3 regions of the Nocardiopsis deserti genome follow, and region 3 is predicted to be linked to each of the others. Evidence: riboswitches for the same ligand, from Rfam matches in the RefSeq annotation. Region 3 holds a riboswitch; each other region holds the start of a gene.

Region 1 (10,216 bases), on a different contig from region 3:
GACGAGGTCGACTCCGGCGCTCCCGTCCTGGTGCTGGAGAGCATGAAGATGGAGACGGTGCTGCGCGCGCCGTTCCGTGCCCGGGTGCGCGAGTGCCCGGTGTCGGTGGGCAGCCAGGTCGAGACCGGTGCGCCGCTGATGCGGTTGGAGCCGCTGTCCGACGAGGGCGCGGAGGAGGCGGAGTCGGACGTGGAGGCCGTCGCCATCGAGCTTCCCGAGGAGCCCGTGGAGGCCTCCGCGGCCGAGCGCGTGGAGCGCGGCCTCCAGGGCCTGCGCGGTCTGCTGCTGGGCTTCGACGCCGACCCGCACGACCGCGGGCGGGTGCTGGCCGACTACCTGGCCGCGCGCGCCGAGCTGGGCGGGCGTCCGGTCGAGGGCGAGCTGGACCTGTTCACCGTGTTCGCCGACCTGTGCGAGCTGAGCCGCAACAAACCGGGCGGAGAGCCGGACACCGAGCCGCACAGCTCGGTGCACAGCCCGCGCGAGTTCTTCCACAGCTACCTGCAGAGCCTGGACGTGGAGCGCGCCGGGGTCAGCGAGGGCTTCCGGGGCAAGCTCGCCCGGGTCCTGGCCCACTACGGGGTCACCGATCTGGACCGCACGCCGGAGCTGGAGGCCGCGGTCTTCCGGATCTTCCTGGCCCAGCAGAACACGGGCGCCGCGCTGGCGATCATGTCGGAGCTGCTGCGCCGCTGGCTGGCGGGCGGCCCGCCCGCGGAGGCGCTCAGCGAGCGCGCCGGGCTCGCCCTGGAGCACCTGGTGGAGGCCACGCAGGTGCGTTTCCCGACGGTGTCGGACCTGGCCCGCGGTGTGGTCTTCCGCTGGTTCGCCCAGCCGCTGCTGCGCCGCAACCGGGCCCGGGTCTACGCCGCGGTGCGTGACGAGCTGCGCCACCTGGACCGCAACCCCGACGCGCCGGACCGGGCGGAGCGGATCCAGGCCATGGTGGCCAGCGCCGAGCCGCTGGTGCGGCTGGTCGGCCAGCGCATGGGGCGGGCCGGGCGCGACCACGCCCCGCTGCTGGAGGTGCTGACCCGCCGCTACTACGGCAACCGCGGACTGTCGCGGGTCACCGCCCGCGAGGTCGGGGGCTGCCGGTTCGTCACCGCCGAGCACAACGGCGCGGGCGGCCTGACGCGCCTGGTCACGACCGCCGTCGACATCGCGGCCCTGCCCGGTGCCGTCGCCGCGGTCGGCGAGCTCGCCGCCGACGTCGCCGAGCACGGACTCGCGGCCGACCTCTACGTCACCTGGGAGGACCAGCCCGACGCCGACGCGATGGCGGTGCGGCTGGGGCGGCTCCTGGCCGAGAACCCGCTGCCCGCGGGCGTGCGCCGGGTCACCGCCACCGTCGCAGGTACCAGCGGCGCGGTGATGCACCACCACTTCACCTTCCGGCCCGAGGGGACGGGCTTCGCCGAGGACCGGCTGATCCGCGGCCTGCACCCGCAGATCGCCCGGCGCCTGCAGCTGCAGCGCCTGCGCGAGTTCGACCTCACCCGGCTGCCCTCGGCCGACGAGGAGATCTACCTGTTCAGGGCGGTGGCCAAGAGCAACCCGGCCGACGAGCGCCTCTTCGCGATGGGCCAGGTCCGCGACCTGACGCCGCTGCGCGAGGCGGACGGGCGCCTGATCGCGCTGCCCGCGCTGGAGGACACGGTCACCGGGTGCCTGGACGCGATCCGCAACATCCAGGCGCAGCGTCCGCACAACCGGCGCTTCGACACCAACCGCATCATGATGTACGTGTGGCCGGCGACCGAGCTGACCCCCGAGGAGCTGGAGACGCTGGTCCAGCGGCTGTTGCCGACCACGGCCGGGGCGGGGCTGGAGGAGGTCCAGTTCCTGGCCCGCCAGCGCACGTCCTCCGGTGAGCTGACCGAGGTCGCGGTGCGCATCAGCCTGGACCAGGGCCAGGATGCGCGGGTCCACGTCGAGGAGCCCTCGACCGAGCCGGTGCTGCCGCTGGACGACTACCGCCAGAAGGTGCTGCGCGCGGCCCGTCGCGGGACCGTCTACCCCTACGAGCTGACCGGTCTGCTGTCGGGGCCGGGCGGCGGTTTCACCGAGTACGACCTGGACGACAACGGTGTGCTGGTCCCGGTCGACCGGCCGCGGGGGCACAACTCCGCGGCGATCGTGGCCGGTGTGGTCACGACGCCGACCGTGCGCCACCCCGAGGGGGTCACGCGCGTGGTGCTGCTGGGCGACCCGACCAAGGCGCTGGGCGCGCTCTCGGAGCCCGAGTGCTCGCGGGTGATCGCCGCGCTGGACCTGGCCGAGTCGATGCGGGTGCCGCTGGAGTGGTTCGCGCTGTCGGCGGGCGCGCGGATCTCGATGTCCTCGGGCACCGAGAACATGGACTGGGTCGCGGCCGCGCTCAAGCGGATCGTGGAGTTCACCCAGGACGGCGGTGAGATCAACATCGTCGTCGCGGGCATCAACGTCGGCGCCCAGCCGTACTGGAACGCCGAGGCGACGATGCTCATGCACACCAAGGGCATCCTGGTGATGACGCCGGACTCGGCGATGGTGCTCACCGGCAAGCAGTCGCTGGACTTCTCCGGCGGGGTGTCGGCCGAGGACAACTTCGGCATCGGCGGCTACGACCGGGTGATGGGCCCCAACGGGCAGGCGCAGTACTGGGCGCCGAACCTGGCCTCGGCCCGCGACGTGCTCATGGCGCACTACGACCACACCTACGTCGTGCCGGGGGAGGAGGCGCCGCGTCGGGCCAGGACCCTGGACCCGGTCGACCGCGACGTCTCGGTGTTCCCGCACACGGTGGCGGGCAGCGACTTCACCACCGTCGGCGAGGTCTTCTCCGCCGAGCACAACCCGGACCGCAAGAAGCCGTTCGACATCCGCACGGTGATGCGGGCGCTCTCGGACCAGGACCACGCGGTGCTGGAGCGCTGGGCGGGCATGGCCGACGCCGACACGGCGGCGGTGCAGGACGTGCACATCGGCGGCTGGCCGGTGTGCCTGGTGGGGATCGAGTCGCGGTCGGTGCCGCGGCACGGCTTCCCGCCCACCGACGGCCCCGACACCTACACCGCGGGCACGCTGTTCCCGCGCTCGTCCAAGAAGGTGGCTCGGGCGATCAACGCGGCGTCGGGCAACCGGCCGCTGGTGGTGCTGGCGAACCTGTCCGGGTTCGACGGCTCGCCGGAGTCGCTGCGCAAGCTCCAGTTGGAGTACGGGGCCGAGATCGGCCGGGCGATCGTCAACTTCGACGGCCCGATCGTGTTCTGCGTGATCTCGCGCTACCACGGCGGCGCGTTCGTGGTGTTCTCCAAGGCGCTCAACCCGAACATGACGGTGCTCGCGCTGGAGGGCTCGTTCGCCTCGGTGCTGGGCGGGGCCCCGGCGGCGGCCGTGGTGTTCGCCGGCGAGGTCAACACGCGTACCGCGAGCGACCCGCGGGTGACCGGGCTCCAGGAACAGGTGTCGGCGGCCAGCGGCGCCGAGCGGGCCGCGCTCAACGCGCGGCTGGCCGAGACGCAGTCCTCGGTGCGGGCGGAGAAGCTCGGCGAGGTCGCCGCGGAGTTCGACCGGGTGCACAGCATCCAGCGCGCGGTCGAGGTGGGTTCGGTGGACGCGATCATCAGTGCCGCCGAGATGCGGCCGCGCATCATCGAGGCGATCGAGCACGGCATGAAGCGCTAGGGCCGGGCGTGACCGGCCGCGGGTGGACCGCGGTCGGCCGCGCGGGCTGACGGGCTGAGGGGCGGGGTCGCGGCGGCAGGTCGCGGTCCCGCCCCGTCGTCGTGCGCGGGACCGCCCTCCGGGGGCGGCACCGAGGGCTGGCGGTGTGGCCGTCCCCCGGCGCGCGGTCCTCCCGGCGGTGCGGTCAGCGGATCTTCTCGCCGTACACGTGGTCCACGGGCATGGTCATGAGCACCCTGCGGTCGGAGACCATGACCGACCGGTACTCCTCCCAGTCGGGGTGCTCGCCTGCGGCGAGGCGGTAGTAGTCCACCAGCGCCCCGACCTCGGGGCCGTGGGGGTCGGTGCCGGGGCCGGTGAGGGTGGCGACGCCCTCGGCGGTGGCCCAGGCCCAGCCGTCGGGGCTGGTGACCTGGAGCGTGGCGCGCGGGTCGCGGCGCAGGTTCGCCGTCTTGGCCCTGCCCTCGGTCATGGAGACGTGCAGCAGGTCGGTCTTGGCGTCGTAGAAGGGCTGGACGGGGGAGAGCTGGGGGCGGCCGTCGGCCTTGATGGTGGCCAGGACGCCGAGCCTGCTCTGGGCGAGCAGCGCGCGCGGGTCGAACGTCGTGGTGGTCATGTCCGGGGTCCCCTCTCTGCCGGGTGCGGGCGGTGCGCGGTGGTGCGGGGCCGTGTGCGGCCGGTCACGATCGTACTCCCGGTGCGCGCGTCGGTCCCGGCTCCGCCGCGTGGTCCGCGCCGCCGTGTCCGTTGGTCCGGGCCTCTGTGCGCCTTCCGGCCGCGAAGGGCCGAGGGGGCCTTGATAGTCTGCCCGGGCCAGTCGTACCACGTACGTGGTCAGGGAATCCGGTGCGAATCCGGAACTGACGCGCAGCGGTGAGGGGGACGGGCGGGGTACTCACGCCACTGGGGCGGAGGCCGCGGCGACCACAGCGTCGAAGCGGCACCGACCTGGGAAGGCATCCCGTCCGGGCGAACCCGAGTCCGAAGACCTGCTGGCCCCTCCGCGTCGAGTGCGCGGAGGCGTCCCGTGCCAGGCTCCGCGTTCGAGCCCCGACATCCAAGGCATGCCCATGCTGCGTCACGCCCCGCGCCCCCTTCCCCTCCTGCTCGCCTCCGCCCTGCTGCTCACCGCCTGCGCGCCCTCCCCGGACGGGGGGAGCGGCGAGGGGGAGGCCGCCGACGGCGCCCGCACGGTCGACAACTGCGGACACGAGGTGAGCGTCGACGCCCCGCCCGAGCGCGTCGTCTCCCTCAACCAGGGCAGCACCGAGATCCTGCTCTCCCTGGGCCTGGCGGACCGCCTCGTCGGCACCGCCACCTGGACCGACCCGGTCATGGAGGGCCTGGAGGAGGCCAACGAGGGCGTCCCCCGCCTGGCCGACAACGCCCCCTCCTTCGAGGTGGTCCTGGACGCCGAACCGGACCTGGTGACCGCGTCCTTCGTCTCCACGCTCGGCACGGGCGGCGTCGCCACCCGCGAGCAGTTCCAGGAGCTGGGTGTGCCCACCTACGTCTCCCCGACCGACTGCGCCGCGGGCAAGGACAACGACAGCGGGGGGGACGGCTCGCGCAGCGAAGCACTCACCCTCGACGCCGTGTACGGCGAGATCCGCGACCTGGCCCTGCTGTTCGGGGTGCGGGAGCGCGGAGAGGAGCTGATCGCCGGACTGGAGGGGCGGGTGGAGGCGGCGACCGGGGACCTGGACGCCTCCGGGGTCTCCCTCATGTACTGGTTCGCCAACTCCCAGTCGCCCTACCTCGCGGGCTGCTGCGGCGCCCCCGGCGTCATCACCCGCGCGGTCGGGGCGGAGAACGCCTTCGACGACACCCACGACGAGTGGCCCCAGATCAACTGGGAGACCGTCGCCGACCGCGACCCCGACGTCATCGTGCTCGGCGACCTGACCCGCGATTCCCAGACCGCGGAGAGCGCCGACGCCAAGATCGCGTTCCTGGAGTCCCACCCCGCCACCCGTGAGCTCACCGCCGTGCGCGAGGAGCGCTACGTCCTGCTCAGCGGCCAGGCCATGAACCCCTCGATCCGCACGGTCGAGGGGATCGAGCAGGTCGCTGACGGTCTGCGCGCGCTCGGGCTCACCCCGTGAGCGGTGCGCGTCTGGCGCTGCTCTCCTGCGGTGGACTGGTGCTCCTGGCCGTGTCGGTCTCGGTCGCGGTGACCATCGGCCCCGCCGACATCACCACGGTCGAGGTCTGGAGGTCGGTCGCCGCGCGGCTGGGGTTCGGTGAGAGCCGCCTGACGCCGCTGCGCGAGGGCATCGTGTGGAACCTGCGCATGCCCCGCACCCTGCTCGCCGCGGTGTGCGGGGCGGGGCTGGCCCTGTGCGGGGCGGTCATGCAGTCCCTGCTGCGCAACCCGCTGGCGGACCCCTTCGTGCTCGGGGTGTCCTCGGGGGCCTCCACCGGGGCGGTCGCCGTGCTGGTCCTGGGGTGGGGCGGCGCGGTGGTGTCGCTGTCGGCGGGCGCCTTCGCCGGTGCCCTGCTCTCCTTCGGGCTGGTGGTGCTGCTCGCGCACACCCTGGGCGCGAGCATGGACCGCGTGGTGCTGTCCGGTGTGGCGGCCATGCAGCTGTTCTCGGCGCTGACCTCGTTCATCGTGCTGACCTCGGCCGACGCCGAGACCACGCGGGGCGTGCTGTTCTGGCTGCTGGGCTCCCTCAGCGGCGCGGGATGGGACGACGTGGTGCTGTGCTCGGTGGTGCTGGCCGGTGTGCTCGCGGTGTGCCTCGCGCACACCACCACCCTGGACGCGTTCGCCTTCGGGGAGGAGGCCGCGGCGAACCTGGGAGTGCGGGTGGCCCGCGCCCGCATGGTGCTGCTGTGCGCCACCGCGCTGCTCACCGCCGCCCTGGTCAGCGCGGCCGGGGCGATCGGTTTCGTGGGGCTGGTCCTGCCGCACGCGGCCCGCGCGCTCACCGGCGCGGCGCACGCCAGGCTGTTGCCGGTCACCGCGCTGGCGGGCGCCGTCTTCCTGGTGTGGGTGGACACGGTGGCCCGCACCGCGCTGGACCCGCAGGAGATCCCGGTGGGGGTGGTGACCTCCCTCATCGGGGTGCCCGCCTTCGTCGCCGTGCTCTACCGCGCCAGGAGGCACACGTGACCCGTTCAGACCAGGCGCGGGCCCGAGGCCGCAGCGGTGCGCCGTCCGCGACGGCGCCGGGGGCAGACGCCGCGCCGGAGGCGCCCGCAGGAGGACGGGACCGCGGCCCAGGGCCGTCCGTTGGGGGCGGTGGGCGCGGGGAGGGCGGTGCGCCGTCCGTGCGCCGGGCGCCCCCGAGCGACGACGGCCGACGACCCACGCGAGGGGACCGGACGCGGCACAGTGCGCCCGGCGGGACCGGCCTGCGCGCCGAACGGGTGAGCCGCCTGATCGGCGGAGGGCTCGTCCTGGACGGTGTCACCCTCGCTCCGCGCCCGGGTGAGACCGTCGGCCTGCTCGGCCCCAACGGTTCGGGCAAGTCCACGCTGCTGCGGCTGCTCGCCGGTGTTCTCGCACCCTCCTCCGGCGTGGTCGCCCTCGACGGGACGCCGCTCGGCCGGACCGCGCGCCGGGCGGTGGCGCGGCGCGTGGCCACCGTCGAACAGAACGCGCACACCCAGACCGAGCTGACCGTCCGCGACGTGGTGGCCCTGGGGCGCGTCCCGCACCGCCGCGCCTGGACGCCCATGTCGGGGGCCGACGCGGGGGCCGTCACGGCGGCCCTGGAGCGCACCGGACTGACCGGCGCCGCCGACCGGTCCTGGCACACGCTCTCCGGAGGGGAGCGCCAGCGCGCCCAGATCGCCCGCGCCCTGGCCCAGGAGCCCAGCGAGCTGCTGCTCGACGAGCCGACCAACCACCTCGACATCCAGTACCAGCTCGACCTCATGGAACTGGTCGCGGGCCTGCCGGTCACCACCGTCATCGCCATGCACGACCTCAACCTGGCCGCGATGTACTGCGACCGGCTGCTGGTGCTGCGGGGCGGGCGCGTCGTCGCCGAGGGCACGCCCCCGCAGGTCCTGACCCCCTCCCTCATCGAGGAGGTCTACGGGGTGCGGGCCGAGGTCGCCCCCGGCCCCGGGCACCCGGTGATCCGCTTCCTGCGCCGCGGCGCCGAGCCGCCGCGCCACCGTGACGCCCCCGCCGCGGGGGCGGGGACAGAACCCGGACCCGAGCGGTCCGACCGACGATGGGGAGCCAACCCCGAAGGAGGAATCCGGCCATGACGGTACGGATCGCACTGCTGTCCACATCCGACACCGACCTGCTCTCCGCGCGGGCCAGCGGCCGCGCGTACGCGTGGGCCAACCCCTCCCGCGCCTCCGACGCCGAGCTCACCGGCGTCGTCGAGGGCGCCGACCTGGTGGTGGTGCGGCTGCTCGGCTCCCCGCACGACCTGTGGCCTGGGCTGGCCGCCGTCCGGGAGCGGGGCACGCCGCTGGTCGTCCTGGGCGGTGAGCAGCAGCCCAGCGCCGAACTGATGGAGCACTCCACCGTCCCGATCGGCCTGGCGGCCGACGCCCACCGCTACCTGGCCGAGGGCGGCCCGGCCAACCTCGCGCGCCTGCACGCCTTCCTGTCCGACACCGTGCTGCTGACCGGTGAGGGGTTCGAGGCGCCCGCGCCCGTGCCGCTGTGGGGCCTCGCCGAGCGCGACCGGCCTCGGGGCTCCGGCCTCCCGAGGGTGGGCATCCTCTACTACCGGGCGCACGAGGCGGGCGGCAACACCGCCTTCGCGCACGCCCTGGCCGACGCCGTCGACGCGACCGGGCGGGCCGTGGGCGTGCCCGTGTTCGCCGGATCGCTGCGCTCGGCGCCCGACGAGCTCTACGAGGCGCTCGGCGGCTTCGACGCCCTGGTGGTCACCGTCCTGGCGGCGGGCGGCAGCGTACCCGCGTCCGCGAGCGCGGGCGGGGACGACGAGGCGTGGGACGTGGAGCGGATGGCGGCCCTGGACGTCCCCGTCCTCCAGGGGCTGTGCCTGACGAGTCCGCGCGCCGACTGGGAGGCCTCCGACGACGGCGTCACCCCGCTGGACTCGGCGAGCCAGATCGCCATCCCCGAGTTCGACGGCCGCATCATCACCGTGCCCTTCTCCTTCAAGGAGATCGACCGCGACGGCCTGCCCCGCTACGTCGCCGATCCCGAGCGCTGCGCCCGCCTGGCCGGGATCGCCGTCGCCCACGCCCGGCTGCGGCACGTGCCCCCCGCCGACAAGCGCATCGCCCTCGTCCTGTCCGCCTACCCCACCAAGCACTCCCGCATCGGCAACGCGGTCGGGCTCGACACGCCCCGCTCGCTGGTGCGCCTGCTGCGCCGGATGCGCGCCGAGGGCTACGACCTGGGCGAGCCCGGCGCCCTGCCCGGCCTGGACCTGCCCGACGACACCGAGGCCGGGGACGCGCTGATCCACGCCCTGATCGCGGCGGGCGGCCAGGACGAGGACTGGCTGACCTCCGTGCAGCTGACCGACGCCCAGGTGCGGATCACGCCCGAGGAGTACGCCGCCTGGACCGGGGACCTGCCCGCCCCGCTCAGGGAGGCGATGACCGAGGCGTGGGGGGCCGCGCCCGGCAGCCTCTACGTCAACGACGCGGGCGAGCTGGTCCTGGCCGCGATGCGCGCGGGCAACGTCGTCGTCCTGGTCCAGCCCCCGCGCGGCTTCGGGGAGAACCCGATCGCCATCTACCACGACCCCGACCTGCCCCCCAGCCACCACTACCTGGCCGCCTACCGCTGGCTGGAGCACGGCTTCGGCGCCCACGCCGTCGTCCACCTGGGCAAGCACGGCTCGCTGGAGTGGCTGCCCGGCAAGAACGCCGCGCTCTCGGCCGCCTGCGCCACCGACGCGGTGCTCGGCGACCTGCCGCTCGTCTACCCGTTCCTGGTCAACGACCCGGGCGAGGGCGCCCAGGCCAAGCGCCGCGCCCACGCCACGGTCGTGGACCACCTCATCCCGCCGATGGCCCGCGCCGAGTCCTACGGCGACATCGCCCGCCTGGAGCAGCTGCTCGACGAGCACGCCAACATCGCGGCCATGGATCCGGCCAAGCTGCCCGCGGTCCGGGGAGAGATCTGGTCCCTGATGCGCGCGGCGGAGCTGCACCGCGACCTCGGCCTGGAGGAGCGGCCCGACGACGAGGAGTTCGACGACTTCCTGCTCCACGTCGACGGCTGGCTGTGCGAGATCAAGGACGCACAGATCCGCGACGGCCTGCACGTGCTCGGCGAGGCGCCCGAGGGGGAGGCCCGGGTGAACCTGGTCCTGGCCGTCCTGCGCGCCGCCCAGGTGTGGGGAGGGGTGGGCGCGGCGGTGCCCGGGCTGCGTTCGGCCCTGGGCCTGAAGGAGGACGCGCCCACCACCGAGGTCGACCAGGTGGAGGCCCTCGCCCGCGGCCTCGTGGAGCGGATGGAGGCCGCGGGCTGGGACCCGGCCGCCGCCTCCGGCCTGCACGACGACCCCGGGGTGCGCGCCGTCCTGGAGTTCGCCGCCGCGCAGGTGGCGCCCCGCCTGGCCCGCACCACCGACGAACTCGACCACGTCGT
Region 2 (10,216 bases), on a different contig from region 3:
CTGGCTCGACCGGGCCGGGGCCGAGGTCCTGGCCCTGCTCGCCGACGCCCCGGAGGGCCTGGTGGCCGCCGATGTGCGCCGGGCGGTGCCCAGGATCGACGTCAGGGTCGCGGGGTCGGCGGGCGAGGTGTGGTCGGCGCCGCGGGTGCTCACCCTCCTCGGCGCCGCCGCCGACATCGTGCGCGGCGCCAACACCGGCCGCTTCGCGGTCTCGCAGCCGCGGTGGACCCTGACCGGACACTGGCTCGACGGCGTTCCCGCCCCGTGGGGCGCCGCAGAGGGCTACCGGGAACTCGTCCGCCTCTGGCTGCACAGTTTCGGTCCGGGGACCGAGGACGACATCGTCTGGTGGCTGGGATCGACCAAGACGGTCGTGCGCACGGCGCTGGCCGAACTCGGTGCCGTCAGGGTCTCCCTCGACGGCGGCGCCACCGGTTGGCTCCTGCCCGACGACCTCGCTGAGGCGGCCGACCCGGGCGCGTGGGTGGCGCTGCTGCCGGTGCTCGACCCGACCGTCATGGGCTGGCGCGGCCGGGACTTCTACCTGGGCCCGCACCGCGAGCAGCTCTTCGACAACCGCGGCAACGCGGGCACGACGGCCTGGGCGGACGGCCGCGTGGTCGGGTCATGGGTGCAGGACGGCTCCGGCGCGGTCCGGGTGCACCTGCTCGAATCCGTTTCGCCCGCGACGCGGCGGGCCCTGGGGGAGGAGGCGGCGCGGCTGACCGAGTGGCTCGGCGGTGTCCGCATCGGCACCGGCTACGTGTCGCCCGCGATGAGGGCCGCCCGGGACGCGTGGGGCTGAGGGCGGACCGGCGGCCCGGCCGCGTGCTGGCTCTCCCGGCTGCCGGGAGGGCAGTCGCCAGGCCCGCTCGCCCGACACCGATTCCCCGACCACACCCGTCAGAACTGGGCAACGACGGGATATCGGTTCGCGGTCGCGCACGGTGTGGCCGAAAGGACGCGAAGGCAGTTCCGGGTCGATTCCGACAACCGCCGTCGTCCGAGGTGACAGCGCCTGTTTCGTCTGGTGCGCACCCGACGCGCGTTCGGTTGAAGTCGGCCCGGTGACCCCCCTTCCGGCGTCGCATCGGAGCGTGTAGCGTGACCGGGGGTCAATGTACGACACGTGCATGCGGAAATTGAATTCCGCTGACTGGATGGGCGATTCCTTTGCGAATACGCCGCCGCGCCGGTGATGTGCATGGGGCGGCGGGGGGCGGAGAATTGCGCGAATTCCGTTGACCGGCGCCATCGTGCCCATACACGAGAGACCGCGATGCCCAGCACGACCGTCATCAGCAGCAAGGCGGCTGTCTATGGCGCTTTCACGGCGAACGGAGTGATGTACGCGGCGCTGGTGAGTCGCGTGCCAGCTCTGGGGGCGGAACTGGGCCTGTCCACGGCGGAACTCGGCCTGCTTCTGTTATGGCTGTCCGCCGGGGCCGTGTCCGGGCTCCCCGCGGCAGGCCTGCTGGTCCAGCGCCTCGGCGGGAGCCGGGGGACCACCGCCGGTATCTCCCTTGCGGCAGCAGGGCTGCTGCTGCTCGCCATCGGCCTGGGAATCGCCTCGTGGCCTGTCGCGGCGGCCGCACTCTTTTTCGTCGGGTCGGGAATGGGGCTGTGGGAAGTCAGCATGAACGTTGTCGGCTCACGTACAGCGCACCTCATCGGCAGCGAGAACCTGTTGCCGCGACTTCACGCAGCGCTCAGTCTGGGAACCGTGCTCGGGGCCCTTCTCGGTGCGTTCCTGTCGAGCGTGTCGGTACCTCTGCCGAGCCAGAACCTGGGAATGGCAGGACTGTTGGTGCTGACGGCCCTTCTGCTCAGCCGGGTCACCCAAGGCGCGGACGCGCCTGACACAGGCGATGTCACGCGCGCGCCCGGGGGAGTGCTGTGGGCCTCCTGGCGTGAGCGGCGAACCCTTCTTGTCGGAATATGCGTCCTGGGATTCGCCTTCACCGAAGGCACGGCCAACGAATGGATCGCGTACGTTCTGGTCGACGGTTATGGCGCCGCCGAGCACACGGGAGCCCTGGCGTTCGCCGCCTTCGTGGCGGCGATGACGGCGGGGCGCCTCACCGGAGGCGCCCTCGTCGCCCGCTTCGGCCGCGCCAGCGTCCTTCGCGTATCGGTCGGACTGGCCCTCTGCGGCGTACTCGTCATGGTTTTCGGCGACGCGGTCGCGTGGGCTCTCGTGGGAGCGCTCCTGTGGGGGTCGGGGGCCGCGATGGGGTTCCCGGTCGGCATCGCGGCGGCGGCGGACGATCCCGCGAGAGCCGCGGCGAGGGTGTCCGTGATCAGTTCGTTGGGATACGCGGCCTTCCTCGGGGGGCCGCCGTTGCTGGGGTTGCTCGGAGGGCTCTACGGCATCCAGCAGGCGATCCTGGTGGTCTGTGCGGCGCTTCTGTTGGCCTTCCTCGCGGCGGGGGCCACCCGGCGGACCACCGCCGTCGGGAACGGAGGCGTCCCTGACGGGCCTCGGTAGGAGGACCGTCGCAGGTGCTGTCCGGCCCGATGCCGCTGTCCACGGTGCCCGGTCAGGCGGCGGCGCGGGCGGCGTCCGCGAAGCGGGCGGCGAGCCGGGGGTGACCGGCCCAGTGGACGTGCAGGTAGGAGGCGTGCAGCGTCGGCGAGGCGAAGCCCTCCGCTGCGCCCTCGATCTCCCACGCCGGGCGGTCACCGCAGGCGCCGGGGGTCAGACCGGTGCGGTGGAACTCGTGTCCGGTGACCCTCTCCCCGGCCCGGGTCAGCAGGGTGTCCCCGGGTGAGACCGCCTCGGGGTAGCGCAGGGTGAGCCGCCCCGTCATCCGGGCGTGCGCGGGGACGGCCCCGGCCATGGGCTCGCCGTCGAGCGTCTCGGCGAGGTAGAGCAGGCCCGCGCACTCGGCGACGGTCGGCACCCCGTCCCGCACCGCCTCGCGCAGCTGGGTCAGCAGTCCGCGGTTGGCGGCGAGCTGGCCGGCGTAGACCTCGGGGAAGCCGCCGCCGAGGTAGACGCCCCGGGTGCCCGGGGGCAGCGCGGGGTCGCCCAGCGGATCGAAGGCGACGACCTCGCACCCGGCGGCGGTGAGCAGTTCCTCGGTCTCGGCGTAGCGGAAGGTGAAGGCCCTGCCGCCCGCCGCCGCGACCACCGGCCGCCGCGACGCGGGGAGTCCCTCGGTCCGCGCCGGATCCCACGGGCGGGCGTCCAGGGCGGGTGCGGAGCGGGCCGCCGCGAGCAGCGCGTCCAGGTCCACCTGGCGCGCGATGTGCTCCCCGAGCCGTTCGACCACGCGCGCCGACTCCGCCCGCTCCGACGCCGGGACCAGCCCCAGGTGCCGGGACGGGCTGGCGAGCCGCTCGTCGCGGTGGACCACGCCCAGGACGGGCAGGTGCGTGGCCCGGGTGATCTCGGCGACGTTGCGCGCCGAACCCGCCTGGTTGAGGATCACCCCGACCACCTCGACGGCCGGGTCGTAGGCGGCCATCCCCGCCACCAGCGCGCCCACCGAACGCGACATCCGCGACACGTCCACCACCAGCACCACCGGTGTCCGCGTCAGGGCCGCGACGTGCGCGGACGAGGCGAACCCGTCGGTGCCCAGCCGCCCGTCGTGCAGGCCCATCACCCCCTCGATGACGGCGACGTCCGCGCCGCGCGCCCCGTGCAGCAGCAGCGGCGCCACCCGGTCCTCGCCGACCAGGTGGGGGTCGAGGTTGCGGCCGGGGCGCCCGGTGGCCAGGGCGTGGTAGCCGGGGTCGATGTAGTCGGGGCCCACCTTGTGGCCGCTCACCGCGTGCCCGGCGTCGCGCAGCGCCGCCATCAGCCCGGTCGCGACCGTGGTCTTGCCCTGCCCGGTCATGGGCGCGGCGATCATCAGCCGGGGCAGTGTCGTTGGTCGGGGCGATGCCGTCGGTCGGGCTGGCGGCGTCGGCCCGGCGGGCTCCGGGGACCCCCTTCTCCAGCCTCCCCCGCGCTTCCCGGCGGGCGTGGGGACCCCCGTTTCCCCGGCTCTCGCGCACTCCTCGGCGGCCCCCGCCGTCCGGCTTCGCGAACCCTCCGAGGCGCCCGGGGACGTCACCACTCGATGCCCCGCTGGCCCTTGCGTCCGGCGTCCATGGGGTGCTTGACCTTCGTCATCTCGGTGACCAGGTCGGCGGCCTCCAGCAGCCGCGGGTCGGCGCGGCGGCCGGTGATCACCACGTGCTGGCGGCCGGGGCGGTCCCGCAGGGCGGCCAGGACGTCCTCGACGTCGACCCAGCCCCAGTTCAGCGGGTAGGTGAACTCGTCGAGGATGAGCAGGTCGTGCGTCTGGTCGGCCAGCCGCCGCCGAATCTCCGACCAACCCTCGGCGGCGTCCGCCGCGTGGTCCTCGGCGTCGCCCTTGCGACGGCTCCACGACCAGCCCGAACCCATCTTGTGCCACTCGACCGGGCCGCCCTCACCGGTCTGCTCGTGCAGTTCGCCCAGGCGTTCCAGCACGGTCTGCTCGCCGATGCGCCACTTGGCCGACTTGACGAACTGGAACACCCCGATCCGCCAGCCCTGGTTCCAGCCGCGCAGCGCGAGGCCGAACGCGGCGGTCGACTTGCCCTTGCCGTCACCTGTGTGCACGGCGAACAGGGGCTGGTTGCGGCGCTGGCGCGTGGTGAGCCCGTCGTCGGGGACGACGAGCGGCTGTCCCTTGGGCATCAGGCGGCCCTCTCTCGTACGGCGGTGCCCAGCGCGTCCGCGCTGACCTCGTTGACGGGCAGGTGGTCGGCGCCCAGGCGGGCGGCCAGGGAGGCGGCCAGGCCCAGGCGCAGCGGCCCGGACTCGCCGTCCACCACGACGGTGGTGACGCCCAGTCCGGCGACGTGGTCGGCGGCGGCCATCGCGCGGCCGACGGCGCCCTTGCCGCCGGTGGCCCGGCCGTCGGTGACCACGACCAGGAGCGGGCGCAGCCTCGGGTCCCGCAGCCGCTCGCGCCGCAGGACGCGGGACGCCTCCTCCAGGCCCTCGGCGAGCGGGGTGCGCCCTCCGGCGGGCAGGTCGTCGAGGCGGGCCGCGGCCACGTCCACCGAACGGGTCGGCGGCAGCGTGAGTTCGGCCCCGCGTCCCCGGAAGGTGACCAGGCCGACCTTGTCGCGGCGCCGGTAGGCGTCCAGGAGCAGGGACAGGATCGCGGTCTTGACCTCGGTCATGCGCCTGCGCGCCGCCATGGAGCCGGACGCGTCCACACAGAACAGGACCAGGTTGGTCTCCTGGCCCTCGCGGACCGCCACGCGCAGGTCGCGGGGGTGCAACCGCAGTCGGCCGCCGCCCTGGGGCCGCAGCGCCGCGGCCCGCACGGTCTCGACCAGGTGGACCGCGCTGCCCGTACCCCGGCCGGGCGCGGCGGCGCCGATCCGTCGGCCCCGCGTGCCGAGGGCCCGGCTGCGCCTGCCGTCGGCGCCCTCGCCGGAGCCCCGCACGGTGAGCAGCCGGGTCCGGTAGGGGGCGGCGGCACTGGCCGTGGCAGGGGAGGCGCCGGAGGGGCGGGGCTCGGGGGAGTCGCCCTCGGAACCGTCGGGCGCGTGCTCGGCGGAGGCGGGGGAGCGCTCCTGGTCGGGCTGCTCTCCGGAGGGCGCGGCGTCCCCGGCGCCGTCCGGGGGGCTGGCGCCGTCGGAGGGGTCGTCGTCGCTGGCGGGGCCCTGCGGGTCCTGTGGTTCCGGCGGGGTGTCGGAGCCGTCGGGGTCGTCGCTCCCCTCCGGGCCCGGCGGCTGCGGGGGGTCGGGCGGCGGTTCCTCGTCGCCCAGGATCCGGTCCAGGAGTTCCTCGTCGAGCCCCGGCGCGTCGAAGGGGTTGCGTCGGCGCCGGTGCGGCAGGGCGAGCGTGGCGGCGCGGCGGATGTCGGCCCGGGTGACCGAGGTGCGGCCCGCCCAGGCCGCGTGCGCCATCGCCGTACGCGCGGTGACGATGTCGGCGCGCAGGCCGTCCACGTCGTAGGCCGCGCACACCTCGGCGATCTTCAGCAGCGCCGCCTCCGACAGCCGCACCCGCCCGAGCGCCTCCCGGGCCGCCGCGATGCGCTCGGCCAGGGCCTTCTCGGCCTCGTGGTAGCGCCCGGCGAAGGCGGCGGGGTCGGCGTCGTGGGACATGCGCCTGCGCACCACCTCGGCGCGGGCCGCGGGGTCGGACGGCGCGGCGACCTCGACGGTGAGCCCGAAGCGGTCCAGGAGCTGCGGGCGCAGCTCGCCCTCCTCGGGGTTCATGGTGCCGATGAGCAGGAACCGGGCCGCGTGCTCCACGGAGAACCCGTCGCGCTCCACGGTCACCTGACCGGTCGCGGCGGCGTCCAGGAGCAGGTCGACCAGGTGGTCGTGGAGCAGGTTGACCTCGTCGACGTAGAGGATGCCGCGGTGGGCCCGGGCCAGCAGACCGGGTTCGTAGGCGACCCTGCCGTGGGTGAGCGCCTGCTCCAGGTGCAGGGAGCCCAGGACGCGGTCCTCGGTGGCGCCGACGGGCAGTTCGACCAGGCGCACCGGGCGGCTCTCCACGGCCGCTCCGGACCCGAAGGGCCCGTCGGGGGAGTGCTGTGCCGGGTCGGCGGGGTCCACGGAGAACCGGTCGCCCTGGTAGACGTCGACGGGCGGCAGGAGGGAGGCCAGGGCCCGGACGGCGGTGGACTTGGCGGTGCCCTTCTCGCCGCGCACCAGGACGCCGCCGATCTCCGGGGAGACGCTGGTGAGGACGAGGGACAGGCCCAGGTCGTCGAGTTCCTCGGCGTCGCAGCCGACGATCGCGGAAAAGGGGTAGTGCGGTGACCGCAATGGCATGTAGAGGCTCCCGCTCATGTCGCCATCGGTAAGGGACGGGCGCGAGGCCGGTCTTCGGACTTGCCGGGTCCTTCCTGGACGGAAGGCTCGGTTCACCGCAGCGGGCCTGTGCCGGAGTCTCACCGGGCTTCCCAGATTCTCCCCGTCGGCCGTCCCCACCGTTTCCGATGGCTGGGCCGTTGGGGCACCTCATGCCTGCCGCCACGATAGCGTCCGGGGAATGAAGGATGACGCGCCCCCTCCCCCCGAACCCGGGATCACCGTCGTCGGCATCGGTGCCGACGGCTGGTCCGGCCTGCCCGAGCGTCTGCGCGCGCTCGTCCTGGCCGCCGACACGGTGCTGGGCGGCCGCAGGCACCTGGCGATGCTCCCCGACCGGCCCGGACAGCGCCGCCAGGCCTGGCCCTCACCCCTGCGCGAGAACCTGCCGCCACTGCTGGCCTCCCTCGACGGCGCCGCACCTGACGGCGCCTCCACCGTGGCGCTGGCCTCCGGAGACCCCCTGGTGTCCGGCGTCGCCACCACCCTGATCGACCTGCTGGGCGCGGACGCCGTACGGGTGGAGCCCGCCGTCTCCTCGGTAGCCCTGGCCCGCGCCCGCATGGGCTGGCCCGCGGAACGCTGCGCGGTGGTGGGCCTGGTCGGCCGCGACCCCCGCCTGCTGCTGCGCCAGCTCGCACCCGGCCACCGCGTCCTGGTGCTCTCCTCGGACGGCGGCACTCCCGCGGCGGTCGCCGCCCTGCTGGTCGGCGCGGGCTACGGCACCAGCCGGATGACCGTGCTCGGCGACCTGGGAGCGGACTCCGAGTCGCGCCTGGAGAGCACCGCCGACCACTGGCTCGCGGACCCTCCCGGCGCGGTGCCCGCGCTGCACGTGCTGGCCCTGGAACTCCTCGGCCCGCCCGGGTACGGCCTGGTCGCGGGCCTGCCCGACGACGCCTTCGAACACGACGGGCAGCTCACCAAGCGGGACCTGCGCGCCTCGGCGCTGGCCCGGCTGGCGCCCTCGCCGGGCCAGCACCTGTGGGACGTGGGCGCGGGCGCGGGATCGGTCGGCATCGAGTGGATGCGCGCCCACCCCTCCTGCACCGCCACGGCGGTGGAGGCCCACGCCGAACGGGCCGCGCGGATCGGCCGCAACGCGGGCCGCCTCGGCGTTCCCGGACTGGACGTGGTCACCGGCCGCGCGCCGGACGCGCTGGCCGGGCTGCCCGCGCCCGACGCGGTGTTCGTGGGCGGCGGCGCGACCCGGCCGGGCGTCCTCGACGCCTGCCTGGGGGCGCTGCGGCCGGGAGGGCGAATCGTGGTGCACGGGGTGACGCTGGAGACCGAGCACCTGCTCGCCGACGCCCACCGCCGCCACGGGGGCGAGCTGACCCGTGTCGCGGTCGAGACCACCGCGCCCATCGGGGCGTTCACCGGCTGGACGCCCGCCCGCACGGTCACCCAGTGGTTCCTGGTCATGTCCGCCCGGCAACGACCCGAGTGATCCTGGGCCTCGGACGGAGCCAGCCGCTTCCGGCTGGGACGGCTGGGGCGCATCGTAGGGACAGTGCGGTTTGCCTTTTCGGCGCCCTGGAGGACCCCGGCTCCGCAGATCTTCGCTTCGGGCATACCTTCCGTCCTTCCTCGGCGTTACTCTGGCCAGAAGCCGTGTCCGCGTCGTCGCTCACCACCACGGACATCACCCAGGGGGCTTCATGACCGTCGTAGAACACCACCCGCCACCCGAAACGCCAGCGCTTCCGATGAGTCCGGAGCTGTTCGAGCACCTCGCCGGACAGGCGTTCGAGGCCGACCGTGTTCGTATGGAGATGTTCAACGGGAAGGTCTGGGTCCACAAGGTGACCGACGGAGCGCACGCGGGGATCCTCACGTGGCTGATGCGTGAGTTCATCGCCCACCGCCCCGACCTGGACCTCATCACCAGCGGACTGGGCATCAAGGTCGACACCTACCGCAACGGGCGCGCCCGCCCCGACGGCATCCTCGCCCCGATCGGTCACTTCGACCAGGCGGGAGAATGGGCCGACCCGGAGGGTGTCCTGGCCGTGGTCGAGGTCACCTCCTGGGACGCCGACACCCATGCCCGTGACCGTGTTGAGAAGCCCGCCGCCTATGCGGCGACCGGTATCGGCGTCTACCTGCTGGTGGACCGGGACGCCGATGCCGTCGTGGTCCACAGCCGACCCGTCCGCGGCCAGTACCTGGACCGAAGTACCCATCCTTACGGTGAGGCCGTCCAGATCCCCGGAGCCGACGTCACGTTGGACACCGAAGCACTCAAGCGGTTCGTCCGCTGACACTGACGGCCCGGACGAGGGCGGCCCGGTCCGACCGCCCCTCACCGCCGCCACGGGGGCGAGCTGATCCGTGTCGCGGTCGAGACCACCGCGCCCATCGGGGCGTTCACCGGCTGGACGCCCGCCCGCACGGTCACCCAGTGGTTCCTGGCGGCGGGGTACTGACGCGGGGGCGGGCCGGGTCGTAGAGGTAGGACTCACCGCCCGCCCGGGGATCCAGCGCCCGCCCCACCAGGATCACCGCCGCCTGCCGGAACCCGGCCTCCTCCACCGCGTCGGCGACGGTGGAGACCGTGCCGCGCAGCACCGCCTCGCCCGGCTGGCTGGCCCGGTGCACCACGACCACCGGGCAGTCGCCGCCGTACTCGGGTTCGATCTCGGCCATCAGCTCGCGCACCCGCCGGATCGCCAGGTGCAGCACCAGCGTGGCCCGGGTCGCCGCGAACGCGGACAGCGACTCGGTGCCGGGCATGGCGCTCGAACGGGCCCGTGTCCGGGTCAGCACCACCGACTGGGCCACCAGCGGCACGGTCAGCTCCCGTCCCGCCAGCGCCGAGGCGGCCGCGTACGCGGGCACCCCGGGCGTGACGTCCCACGGAACGCCGTGCGCGTCGAGCCTGCGGGTCTGCTCGGCCAGTGCCGAGTACAGCGACGGATCGCCGGAGGTCAGCCGTACGACGTCGCGGCCCGCGGCGTGCGCGGCGACCAGGTGATCGGTGATGCGGTCCAGGTCCAGGCCCTGGGTGTCCACCAGTTCGGCGCCGGGTGCGCAGTGGGTCAGGACCTGCGGGTCCAGGTAGGTGCCGGGGTAGAGCACCACGTCGGCCCCGGCGAGCATCCGCGTGGCGCGGACGGTCAGCAGGTCGGCGGCGCCGGGCCCCGCGCCCACGAAGTGCACGGTCACGGCTTCACCCACCGCGGGGTCCACACGCGGCCCGCCCCGGTGACCCGGGTCCCCGAGGCGCCGACGATGAGCAGGCAGCGCATGTCGACGGCGGCCGGGTCGAGTTCGCCCAGGGTGGTCACCGTCAGGGACTCGCCGTCGCGGCCCACGTCGCGGCCGACGACGACCACGGTGTCGGGTTTGCGGTGCTCCAGCAGGATCCGGCGCGCGGTCACGATCTGCCCGGTCC
Region 3 (10,216 bases):
CCGATGCTCAGGGGCACGATCGCGGCCGTGGGGCCCAGGGTGGTGCCCACCAGGAGGCGGGTCAGGGCGAGCACCGCCACCATCAGGACGATGAACGGCAGCGAGCGGCCGATGTTGACGACGGCGCTGAGCACGGCGCGCACCGCGGGGGCGGGGATGAGCCCGCCCCGGTCGGTGGCCACCAGCAGCACGCCCAGCGGCAGGCCGAACAGGACGCTGACGACGGTGGCCCACCACACCATGTAGACGGTGTCCAGGGTGCCCAGCCACAGGTCGGGCCACATCGCGGGCCAGGCCTGGACGAACGCGACGACGGCGTCCCAGGGGCCGGTTCCCCCGGCAGCGGCGGCGAGGTGGAGGACGTCTGCGGGGTTGGTGCTCACTTGCGGGCCTCCTCGACCAGCAGGCCGTGCTCGGACAGGTAGGCGAGCGCCTGGTCGCGGCGGTCGCCGCGCAGGTCGACGCTCAGGCGGCCCACGGACTGCCCGGCGACCTCCTCCACGCCGCCGCCCAGAATGTTGACGTCCACGTCGAAGCGGCGGGTGAGCTCGGACATGAGCGGCTCGTCGAAGGAGCGCGGGTAGGTGACGTAGACCGTGTCGGGTCCGCCGTGTGCGGGCAGCGGGAAGAGCGAGCGCGCCAGCAGCGAGCCGGGGGTGCCGATGAGGTCGAGCACCCGGCCCGACTCCAGGAACGCGCCGTTCTCCATGATCGCCGCGGAGTCGCAGATCCGCTTGATCACGTCCATCTCGTGGGTGATCAGCAGGATGGTCAGGCCCAGCTCGTCGCGCAGGCGGCGCAGCAGGGCGAGGATGGCGTCGGTGGTGGCCGGGTCGAGCGCGGAGGTGGCCTCGTCGCTGAGCAGCACCTTGGGGTCGGAGGCCAGCGCTCGGGCGATACCCACCCGCTGCTTCTGGCCGCCGGAGAGCTGGGAGGGGTAGGCGCGCGCCTTGTCCCCCAGGCCCACGAGTTCGAGGAGTTCGCCCACGCGCCTCCTGCGGCGGGCGCGGTCGACACCGGAGACCTCCATGGGGAAGGCCACGTTGCCCGCGACGGTGCGCGAGGACAGCAGGGCGAAGTGCTGGTGCACCATGCCGATGCGGCGGCGGGCCACCCGCAGCCGTGCGCCGCGCAGCGCGGTGAGCTCCTCGCCGTCGACCCGGACCGTTCCGGCGTCGGGGCGCTCCAGGAGGTTGACCGAGCGCAGCAGGGTGCTCTTGCCCGCACCGCTCTGGCCCACGACACCGAAGATCTCGCCGGGCTCGACGTGCAGGTCGACCCCGTCCAGGGCGGTCACCCGGTGCTTCTTCAACCTGTAGGCCTTGTGGAGGCCCACTGCGTCAATCACGGTGTTCCCATCGACGTCTGGCGGTGGTGTGGCGCCCGGCGGGGATCCGGCACGGGCCCGTCGCCCGTGTTCGAGCGTACGGAGCGCCCCGCGGGCGCGGGCGACGGCGCGCCGGTGGTCGGGCGGGCGCCGACAGCGGTGGCGCGCACGCGCGGGGCGGCCGGTTCGGGGACGCGCCGCCCTCGGCGGCGGTCTCCCCTACTCCCCGCTGTCCGGGGGCTGAGGACGGCTCCACGGGACCGGGCGGACACGACAGCGTCCGCCGGGCAGCGGCAGACACCGCTCGGCGGTGTCCGACCGCGTGGGCGCGGTGGTCGCTGGGTCGTACGCGGAAGCCTTCACGTTTCCTACTCAATCACGGGGAAAAGGGTCGGTTCACCGGATTTCGCTGTTCGGCCCGGGTTACATCCACCACACCGGGGCTCCCTCGGCACGGTGTATTCGTCCCGTCCCTCCCGAATCCCCGCGCGAGTGCCTACACTCATGACGGTCCCGTTACTCTCGCCCCCGGCCCCCGGGCGTGCGCGAGAGGCCAGGGCCGGAGGCCGCTCCCGCGGCTGTCGGCCCCGCTTGGGAAACGACGAGAAACAGCGCCCGCTCCGCTCCCGTGCCCGGGGGCCGCGCGGGCACGAGGAGCGACCACACCGTGCAGCCCGACGATCTGAGCCGAGTGGACGATTTCGCCGACTTCTGGGCTCCCGACCCTCCCGAACTCAGCTGGCCGGACCGCGCCCGGGCCCTGGCGGGGCTCCTTCCCGCCGCCGTGCGCCCGGGCCGCGCGCGTGTGGCGGCGCTGGCCGTGGCCGTGCTGGGGAGCTTCCTGTTCGCGCCCCAGGGCACGGCCGTGGCGGCGCCGGTGCCCGGTGAGCCGGAGGACATGAGCGCCCTCCAGGACCGCGCGGAGGCCCTGAGCGAGGAGTTCAACGGCGAGCTGCGCGACATGGAGGGCGTCATCCAGGAGGTCGAGCGCGCCGAGGAGCGGGCCCAGAGCACCCGCGAGGACGTGGACGCCGCGCGCGAGCAGGTGCGCGCCCTGGCGGTGGCCACCTACACCAGCAGCGGGATCGGCCTGTCGATGTCGCTGTTCGTCGAGACCGAGCCCGACGAGGTCATCGACCGCGCGGTGGTGATCGACTACCTGTCCACCAGCAACCAGGACAAGATCGACCAGCTCAGCCAGGCCCTGGAGCGCGACGAGACCGCGCAGGAGAACGCCGAGGAGCAGCTGGCCGAGGCCGAGGAGGACCTGGACGAGCTGGAGGGGCGCCGCGAGGAGGTCCAGGAGATGATCGCTGACCACCCCGTGCAGCCGATGGGCGGCCCGCTCAACATCACCCCGCGCACCGAGCAGATGCGTGAGCTGATCATCGAGGAGTTCGGCGAGGGCACCGAGTACGGCGGTGTGGGCTGCTACCGGGCGGTCGGCGGCTGGGTCGTCGGCGAGCACCCCAAGGGCCGCGCCTGCGACTTCATGGTGGACCCCAACGGCAACACCCCCATCCCCGAGCAGGTCGACCGCGGCTACGCGATCGCCGAGTGGGCCAGGGAGAACGCCGACCGCCTGGGCATCATGTACATCATCTACCGGCAGCAGATCTGGGACATCCGCCGGGGCGGCGAGGGCTGGCGCGACATGGCCGACCGCGGCAGCATCACCGAGAACCACTTCGACCACGTGCACATCTCGATGTTCTGATCCGACGGTGCCCGCGACGGACGCCCCATTACCCCGCGCGGGACGCGACCGCGCGGGGAACGGCGTCACGATTGCGTCACGTGCGGGATGAACTCCTGCACAACCGACACAAAACAGTGACGATTCACCCTGCTACCCCCGGTCTGACCTGCCCAGGTGACACCACTCGCGGCTAGGATGCACACGTCCCGGCCCGGGCCGAAGGACGTCTTCGGCCTCATCCGGCCACCGCCCCCGGTGGTCGGTCCCCCGGTCCACCGCAACCTCCGCACGGAGGCGGGGAACGCCCGCCCACTCCCCCGCCCTCGCCCGCGGGACGGCAGTGGCGACAGGTGCGCCTCCCCCCACACGGTCACCGTGTCCCTTCCGGGGTCGCACGGGAAGCCGTGAGAACCCAACGGCGCACACACGCGTCCCAGACAACACGGTCATCACACACGGGCGAGGGGAGCCATGAGCGAAAACGGACCATACAACCAGCCGCCGCAGAACCCATACGGCGGTGGGGACAGCAGTGGGGGCCAGCCGCCCTACGGCCCGCCCCACGGCGCCCCCTACGGTGACCCCGGCACCGGCGGACAGCCGCCCCACGGCGCCCCCTACGGTGACCCCGGCACCGGCGGACAGCCGCCCCACGGCGCCCCCTACGGTGACCCCGGCACCGGCGGACAGCCGCCCTACGGCGGCCCCGCGGGTTTCCCCGGCCCCCAGGAGCAGCAGATGTACGGGGGCGGCCAGCCGCCCTACGGCGGAGGCCCCGGCGGCCCCGGATACCCCCCTCCGCCGCAGCAGCCCCAGGGCGGCAGCAAGGCGGGCCTGTGGGTCGTGATCGGCGGCGGCGCCGTGATCATCGTCCTGGTCATCGCGGTCGTGGTCGTGCTCGTCACCAACGGCAGCGGACAGCAGACCGTGGCGCCCGAGCCCGAGCCCTCCCCGACCGCGGAGGCGACTACCGGCGGCGAGGAGACGACCGAGCCCACCCCCGACGCGGCCCCCGCGGGCGAGCCCCCCTACGCGGTGCCCGCCGAGCCCTGCGACGCCTTCACCGACCAGGTGCTCTCGGACTTCCTGATCCAGGACGAGGGCGACAAGTACGTCCAGGACAACAACTCCTACTGCGAGAGCCTGGAAGGGGCCGCCCCGGAGGGCAACCCGTCCGAGAGCTACGCGATGTTCGAGATCAGCTACCAGGTCCCCTACTCCGCCGCCGACTCCGTCGAGGCCGCCACCACCGACTTCCAGTCCGGGGTGCAGGAGCTCAGGGGCGAGGGTGACTACAACACCTTCTACGACTCCGCGAACGTGGAGGAGGACAAGGAGGTGGACCTCGGCGACGAGGCCCACTACGTCCTCACCAAGTACGACTTCCTGGGCGAGGACATCCCCGAGGCCACGCTGCTGATCCGCACCGCCAACCTCAACGTCCGGGTCCAGTACCAGTTGCACCCGCCCTTCACCGAGGGGGCCTCCGCCGAGGATCTGGTCATGCCCGACAACGTCGAGGAGATCATGCTCAACGCCGGCGCCGAGGCGCTGGCCCTGGTCGGCAGCTGAGACAGCTGACCGGACACGGCCTGAGGGGGCCGCGGCGTTCGCCGCGGCCCCCTCTCGCGTGTCAGCCCCCGGTGGTCAGACGCCCGGCAGGTCGGCGCGCACCCGGCGGGCCGCCTCGACCATGTTGCGCAGGGCCTGCTCGGCCTCGACGTAGCCGCGCGTCTTGAGGCCGCAGTCGGGGTTCACCCACAGGTTCTGGGCGTCGACGTGCGCGACCGCCAGGCGCAGCGCCCCCTCGATCTCCTCCACCGAGGGCACCCGCGGGGAGTGGATGTCGTACACGCCCGGGCCGATCCCGCGCCTGTAGCCCCGACCGCCCAGGTCCCGCACCAGCTCCATGCGCGAGCGGGCCGCCTCCACGCTGGTGACGTCGGTGTCCAGCGCCTCGATGCCGCCGACGATCAGCCCGAACTCCGAGTAGCACATGTGCGTGTGGACGGTCGTGGACGGCGACACCCCCGACGTGGCCAGGCGGAAGGAACCCACCGCCCAGTCCAGGTACCGCTCCCGGTGCTCCGAGCGCAGCGGCAGCAGTTCGCGCAGGGCCGCCTCGTCCACCTGGATGTGGCGGATCCCGGCGCGTTCCAGGTCGGCGACCTCGTCGCGCAGCGCGAGGCCCACCTGGCGGGCGGTCTCACCGAGCGGCTGGTCGGTGCGCACGAACGACCAGGCGAGCATGGTGACAGGCCCGGTCAGCATGCCCTTGACCGGCTTGTCGGTGCGCGACTGTGCGTAGGTGGTCCACTCGACCGTCATCGGCGCGGGGCGCGAGACGTCGCCGAACAGGATCGGCGGGCGCACGCACCGCGAACCGTAGGACTGCACCCACCCGTTCCGGGTGGTGGCGTAGCCCTCCAGCTGCTCGGCGAAGTACTGGACCATGTCGTTGCGCTCGGGCTCGCCGTGCACGAGCACGTCCAGGCCGATCTCCTCCTGGAGCGCGATCACGCGGTCGATCTCCTCGCGCAGGACGTCCTTGTAGGCCTCCTCGGCCAGTTCGCCCCCGCGGTGGGCGGCGCGGGCGCGGCGCAGCTCGGCGGTCTGGGGGAAGGATCCGATGGTGGTCGTGGTGAGCGGGGTGTCGGTGGGCCTCCCCCGCTCCTGCGGGCGCTCGTAGGCGTCCGGGCCCAGGGCGTCGAGCCGGGCGCGTACGCGCGCGTCGGTGAAGGCGGGGGGACGGACGCCGCCCTGTCCGGTGTACTCGGCCTCGGCCCCCTCGGACAGCACGCGGCCGAGCAGGGCCGTCTCCTGGGCCTTCTGCCTGGCGAAGGCCAGGGCCCCGCGCAGCCCGGGTGCCAGGGAGGTCTCGGCGTCCAGGTCCAGGGGTACGTGCAGCAGGGAGCAGGAGGTGCTCACGGTGAGCTCGTCGGCGAGGGCCAGCAGGGTGCCGAGCGTGGCCACGGCGGCCGGAACGTCGGTGCGCCAGACGTTGCGGCCCTCCACCACGCCCGCGACCAGGCGGGTGGCGCCCAGGCCGGAGACCCGCACCAGGTCGTCCACGCCCTCGCCGTCGGTGACCAGGTCCAGGCCGACCGCCTCGACCGCGGAGTCCTTGAGGACGCGCAGGGCGGCGGAGCCGATGGAGCCGAAGTAGGTGGACACCAGCAGGGAGGGGCGGTCAGTGACCGACCCCAGGCGCTGGTAGGCGCGCTCCAGGTGGCCGACGGCGGCGCGGCCCTCGTCGGTGGCCAGGATCGGCTCGTCCAACTGGACCTCGGTGGCGCCCGCGGCCCGCAGGTCGCCGAGCAGCTGGGCGTAGGCGTCCAGGAGCTGGTCGAGCAACTGGACGGGCTCCCAGCCCCCGGGTGCGCCGTCGGCGGGCTTGGCCAGCATCAGGAAGGTGAGCGGGCCGACCAGGACCGGGCGGGTGTGGAAACCCGCCTCGGCGGCCTCGCGGAACTCGGCGACGGGCTTGTCGCCCACCAGGCGGGGGCGGGTGCCGGGCGAGAGTTCGGGGACCAGGTAGTGGTAGTTCGTGTCGAACCACTTGGTCATCTCCAGCGGCGGAGCGCCCTGCTCGCCGCGGGCGAGCGCGAAGTAGCGGCGCAGCTCCTCCTCGCGGTCCGGCGCGGCGGCGGGCGGGGCGAAACGGGAGGGGACCAGGTCGAACAGGACCGCGGTGTCCAGCACGTGGTCGTAGTAGGAGAACGTGTTGGAGGGGATGTCGTCGACACCGGCCTCGCGCAGCTGGGCGTAGACGCCCAGGCGCAGCTCGGCGGCGACCGCGTCCAGTTCACGGGCGGTGGTGCGGCCCCTCCAGTACGACTCGCAGGCGCGCTTGAGCTCGCGGTCGGGGCCGATGCGCGGGTAGCCGTGCACGGTGGAGCGCACGGAGGGGCGGGGCCCGCCCGGGGCCGCGGACGGCGTGGGGGTCGTGGTCATGAGCTTCTCTCCCTCGTCGAAAGCCGGGTACCGGCCGCGAGGGGGAGGAGAGGGGCGGGCACGCCGACGGGCGCGCCTCCGGCGCGCACCGGACCTGCCACCGCCTCCGGCCCTCCCTCGGGGCGCGGGACCACCGGCGCCGCGGGTGCGCCGCCGGGTGGAGGCAGGTCTTCGGACTCGGGGGCGCGGGCGGTGCGGACACCGCTCCTCCTACTGGCCGCCGCTTCCCGGTTTCCGGTCCTCGTGACCGGCACTACCAGTGCTCATGGCGACGTTCGTTCCCCCATACCGCTGCGGGGCAGTCCCGGACTCGCACCGGGTTCCCTCTTGCGACATGGTTCCGCCCCGTCCGGGCCGGGCCCGCGAGGTGGATCATGTACCTTCCACGGCTGCAAGTATAGGGAGGGCCCCCGCCCCTGTACTCGGCGTGCGGCCCCATGCGACCGACCCGAACGGTGAGAACCCCCGTCCCACGGTCGGCGTCACACACGAAGTCAAGCGTTGCGCGGGTGAGCCTCCCCTCTGCTCCCCGCGGACGTTCGTCTGAGCGATGAACGTGGAGATTCCCTCGTGAATAAGCAGTCCCGCCTCGCCATGGCACCGGACCACCCCCTGATCACGGTCGTGGTAGCCCTGGCGGTACTGGCGGGCATGGTGTTGTTGGCCACCCGCTCCTCCGGCGAGTCCGAACCCCCGGAGCAGACGCACGGAGCGCCGGTCTCCGAGAGCGAACCGCCGCCCCCGGCCTCCGGTGATCCCGACGGGCTGACCGAGGTGGACGCGGCCGCCGTGGCGGGCGTGGAGGAGGCCGAGCTGCCCTACGACGGGGATGTCTCCGTCGCGGTGACCTACCCGGTGATCCCCAACGCCGAACCGCTGGCCGACTTCCTGGAGCGTGAACTGACCGACGAGGTACACGCCTTCGAGGCGGCCAACCCCGGCGCGGTCTCCTTCGAGGCGGGGTGGAACCTGACCGCGGCGCGCGACGGCCTGCTCGGGGTCCGCATGACCCGGGTCGAGACCGACTCCGAGGGGTCCCGGGAGGGGTACACCACCTACTGGTACGACACCGCGACCGCGGCGCACCACCCCTCCGCCGCCCTGGTCGGCGGCCAGGAACAGCTGGAGGAGCTCAACGGCCTGGTGCGCGGCGCCGTCGGGAACGGGGACGGCGGGGAGGGGTCGGCCGACCCCGACGTCATCCATCCGATCAGCTCCCTGTACGACTCGGTGGGCTTCAACCCCGACGGGGACCTGGTCGTGGAGTTCGACGCCGGGCAGGTCGCCCCGGCGGAGGAGGGCCGCACGCGCGCGGTGGTGGACGCCGGTGAGGCCGAGGGCCTGCTGTCCGAGCTGGGCCTGCGCGTGCGCGACGCCGCGACCGTGGGCGTCGAGGACTTCTCCATCGCCGCCCCGCCCCAGGCCGACAAGGACGGCCAGGAGGACGGACCCGTGCCCGGACAGGTGTCCGCGGTGGACTCCGGCGTCGACTGCTCCGACCCCGACACCAAGTGCGTGGCGCTGACCTACGACGACGGCCCCGGCGGGCGCACCCCCGAACTGCTGGACGCCCTCGCCGAGTACGACGCGCGGGCCACGTTCTTCGTCACCGGCAACCCCGTCATGGAGCACCCGCACACGGTGCGGCGCGCCTACGCCGAGGGGCACGAGATCGCCAACCACACCCTGAACCACCCCGACCTGGCCGGTCTGGGCGCGGGAGGGGTGCGCTCGGACCTGGACGTCGTGCAGGCACTGGTGTACCGCGAGACGGGCTACAGCATGGACCTCATGCGCCCGCCCTACGGCTCGACCAACGAGAGCGTGGCCTCGGTGACCGCGGACATGGGCCTGGCCCAGATCCTGTGGAGCGTGGACACCCTCGACTGGAAGGACCGCAAAACCTCGTTGGTCCACGACCGGGCGGTGGAGGGAGCCTCGGACGGGGCGATCATCCTCATGCACGACATCCACGGCACGACCATCGACGCCTCCCGCGCGATCATCCGGGATCTGGACGAGCACGGGTACACCATGGTCACGGTGTCCCAGCTGCTCGGGACCACGACCCCCGGCGAGATCTACGTCGACGGGGTCCCCGACGCCCCGGAGGAGAGCGCCGAGCCCTCCGAGGGGGCCGGGGAGCACGGTGAGGAAGACGAGCAGGCTCCCTAGGGAGCCCCGAGAGGCTTCCGAGGGGGCCTGAGGGCGCGGCGTCACGGCGCGGCGAGCGGTCCGGGGGAGGATGTCCCCGGGAGAGGGCTTCGGGGCCGCGACCGGTGGGACCCACGGTGCGCGGAGCCGTGTGAGGGCACCGGGTGACGCGGGAAGGGCGCCCCGCGGGGGTGTTCCCGGTCTCCGGCGCGTTCTCCGTCCTGTGGCGGTGACCACATGTGGTCACCGTCACAGGACGGGGGACGGCGTCCCCTATGTTGCTCCCAGCAGCAGCCGTGTTGGCCACCCGCTGAGGGATGAGGGAGTCCGGTGTTGTCGTCGACTCGAATCCACCCGAACGAGGCCGCCCCGCGCCCCGGGGCCGGGGGGAGCCGGCCGTGGGCGCGCAGGGCCCGGTGGCCCGGGGCGGCGCTGGTCGCGCTGGTCCTGCCCCTGTCCGCGTGCGACACCGAGGGGATCGCCTCGGGGGGTGGGAAGGACCCGGAGCTGATCACGGTGGTGGTGGACGAGCCGGGGGACGGGGTCACCGAGTGGCGCGGGGACGCCTCCGACTTCGAGGACCACCCGTACAAGCCCGAAGGGCTCGCGATCGACGTCGCCTACCCGGTGTTCGCGGGGGCGGACGCCTTCGCCGAGGAACTGGCCGCCCAGGTGGACCAGGAGGTGCGGGACTACCGGGGCGCCAGCCGTGACCCGGTCAGCCTGGACGTCGACTGGGAGGTGGCCGCCGCCGGGAACGGGGTGCTGGGTGTGCGCCTGGTGCGCACCGAGGAGGACTTCCACGGGCTGCGCCAGGGGTACGGGACGTACTGGTACGACGCGTCCACCGGCCACACCGCCTACTCCACGGAGCTGCTGACCGACGACGCGGCGCTCCGGGAGCTCAACGGGATCGTCCGCGCCTCGTTCGCCGACGAGGAGGCCGTGGACGCGCGGGGCCTTCACCCGGTGATGCGCACCTACGACTCGATGGGGTTCAACGCCGACGGGGACCTGGTGGTGGAGTTCGACGACGGGCATCTGTCCCCGGTCGTGGAGGGCCACCCCCCGTCCTCGGAACC

What was found. A riboswitch is a leader RNA that binds a small molecule or an ion and turns the genes downstream of it on or off. The one in region 3 is predicted to bind cobalamin.
Region 1: linked by a shared signal. The riboswitch ahead of FYW99_RS24710 (ABC transporter substrate-binding protein) and the one ahead of metE (5-methyltetrahydropteroyltriglutamate--homocysteine S-methyltransferase) in region 3 are both predicted to bind cobalamin.
Region 2: linked by a shared signal. The riboswitch ahead of FYW99_RS24770 (VWA domain-containing protein) and the one ahead of metE (5-methyltetrahydropteroyltriglutamate--homocysteine S-methyltransferase) in region 3 are both predicted to bind cobalamin.

The regions. Positions count from the first base shown of each region.
Region 1 is NZ_VWVS01000019.1:20,611-30,826, forward strand. Features, by position in the region: gene FYW99_RS24700 (ATP-binding protein) at 1-3,669, shown strand, start outside; gene FYW99_RS24705 (PPOX class F420-dependent oxidoreductase) at 3,854-4,285, opposite strand; cobalamin riboswitch at 4,467-4,680, shown strand; gene FYW99_RS24710 (ABC transporter substrate-binding protein) at 4,740-5,774, shown strand; gene FYW99_RS24715 (FecCD family ABC transporter permease) at 5,771-6,787, shown strand; gene FYW99_RS24720 (ABC transporter ATP-binding protein) at 7,030-7,896, shown strand; gene FYW99_RS24725 (cobaltochelatase subunit CobN) at 7,893-10,216, shown strand, end outside.
Region 2 is NZ_VWVS01000019.1:36,492-46,707, forward strand. Features, by position in the region: gene FYW99_RS24750 (winged helix DNA-binding domain-containing protein) at 1-805, shown strand, start outside; gene FYW99_RS24755 (MFS transporter) at 1,280-2,488, shown strand; gene FYW99_RS24760 (cobyrinate a,c-diamide synthase) at 2,541-3,860, opposite strand; gene cobO (cob(I)yrinic acid a,c-diamide adenosyltransferase) at 4,061-4,675, opposite strand; gene FYW99_RS24770 (VWA domain-containing protein) at 4,675-6,774, opposite strand; cobalamin riboswitch at 6,809-6,950, opposite strand; gene cbiE (precorrin-6y C5,15-methyltransferase (decarboxylating) subunit CbiE) at 7,001-8,269, shown strand; gene FYW99_RS24780 (Uma2 family endonuclease) at 8,481-9,083, shown strand; gene FYW99_RS24785 (cobalt-precorrin-4/precorrin-4 C(11)-methyltransferase) at 9,217-9,999, opposite strand; gene FYW99_RS24790 (precorrin-2 C(20)-methyltransferase) at 9,984-10,216, opposite strand, start outside.
Region 3 is NZ_VWVS01000015.1:6,835-17,050, reverse strand. Features, by position in the region: gene FYW99_RS20095 (methionine ABC transporter permease) at 1-383, opposite strand, end outside; gene FYW99_RS20090 (methionine ABC transporter ATP-binding protein) at 380-1,336, opposite strand; gene FYW99_RS20085 (coiled-coil domain-containing protein) at 1,995-3,044, shown strand; gene FYW99_RS20080 (DUF3558 domain-containing protein) at 3,498-4,598, shown strand; gene metE (5-methyltetrahydropteroyltriglutamate--homocysteine S-methyltransferase) at 4,674-6,980, opposite strand; cobalamin riboswitch at 7,146-7,306, opposite strand; gene FYW99_RS20070 (polysaccharide deacetylase family protein) at 7,575-9,155, shown strand; gene FYW99_RS20065 (polysaccharide deacetylase family protein) at 9,468-10,216, shown strand, end outside.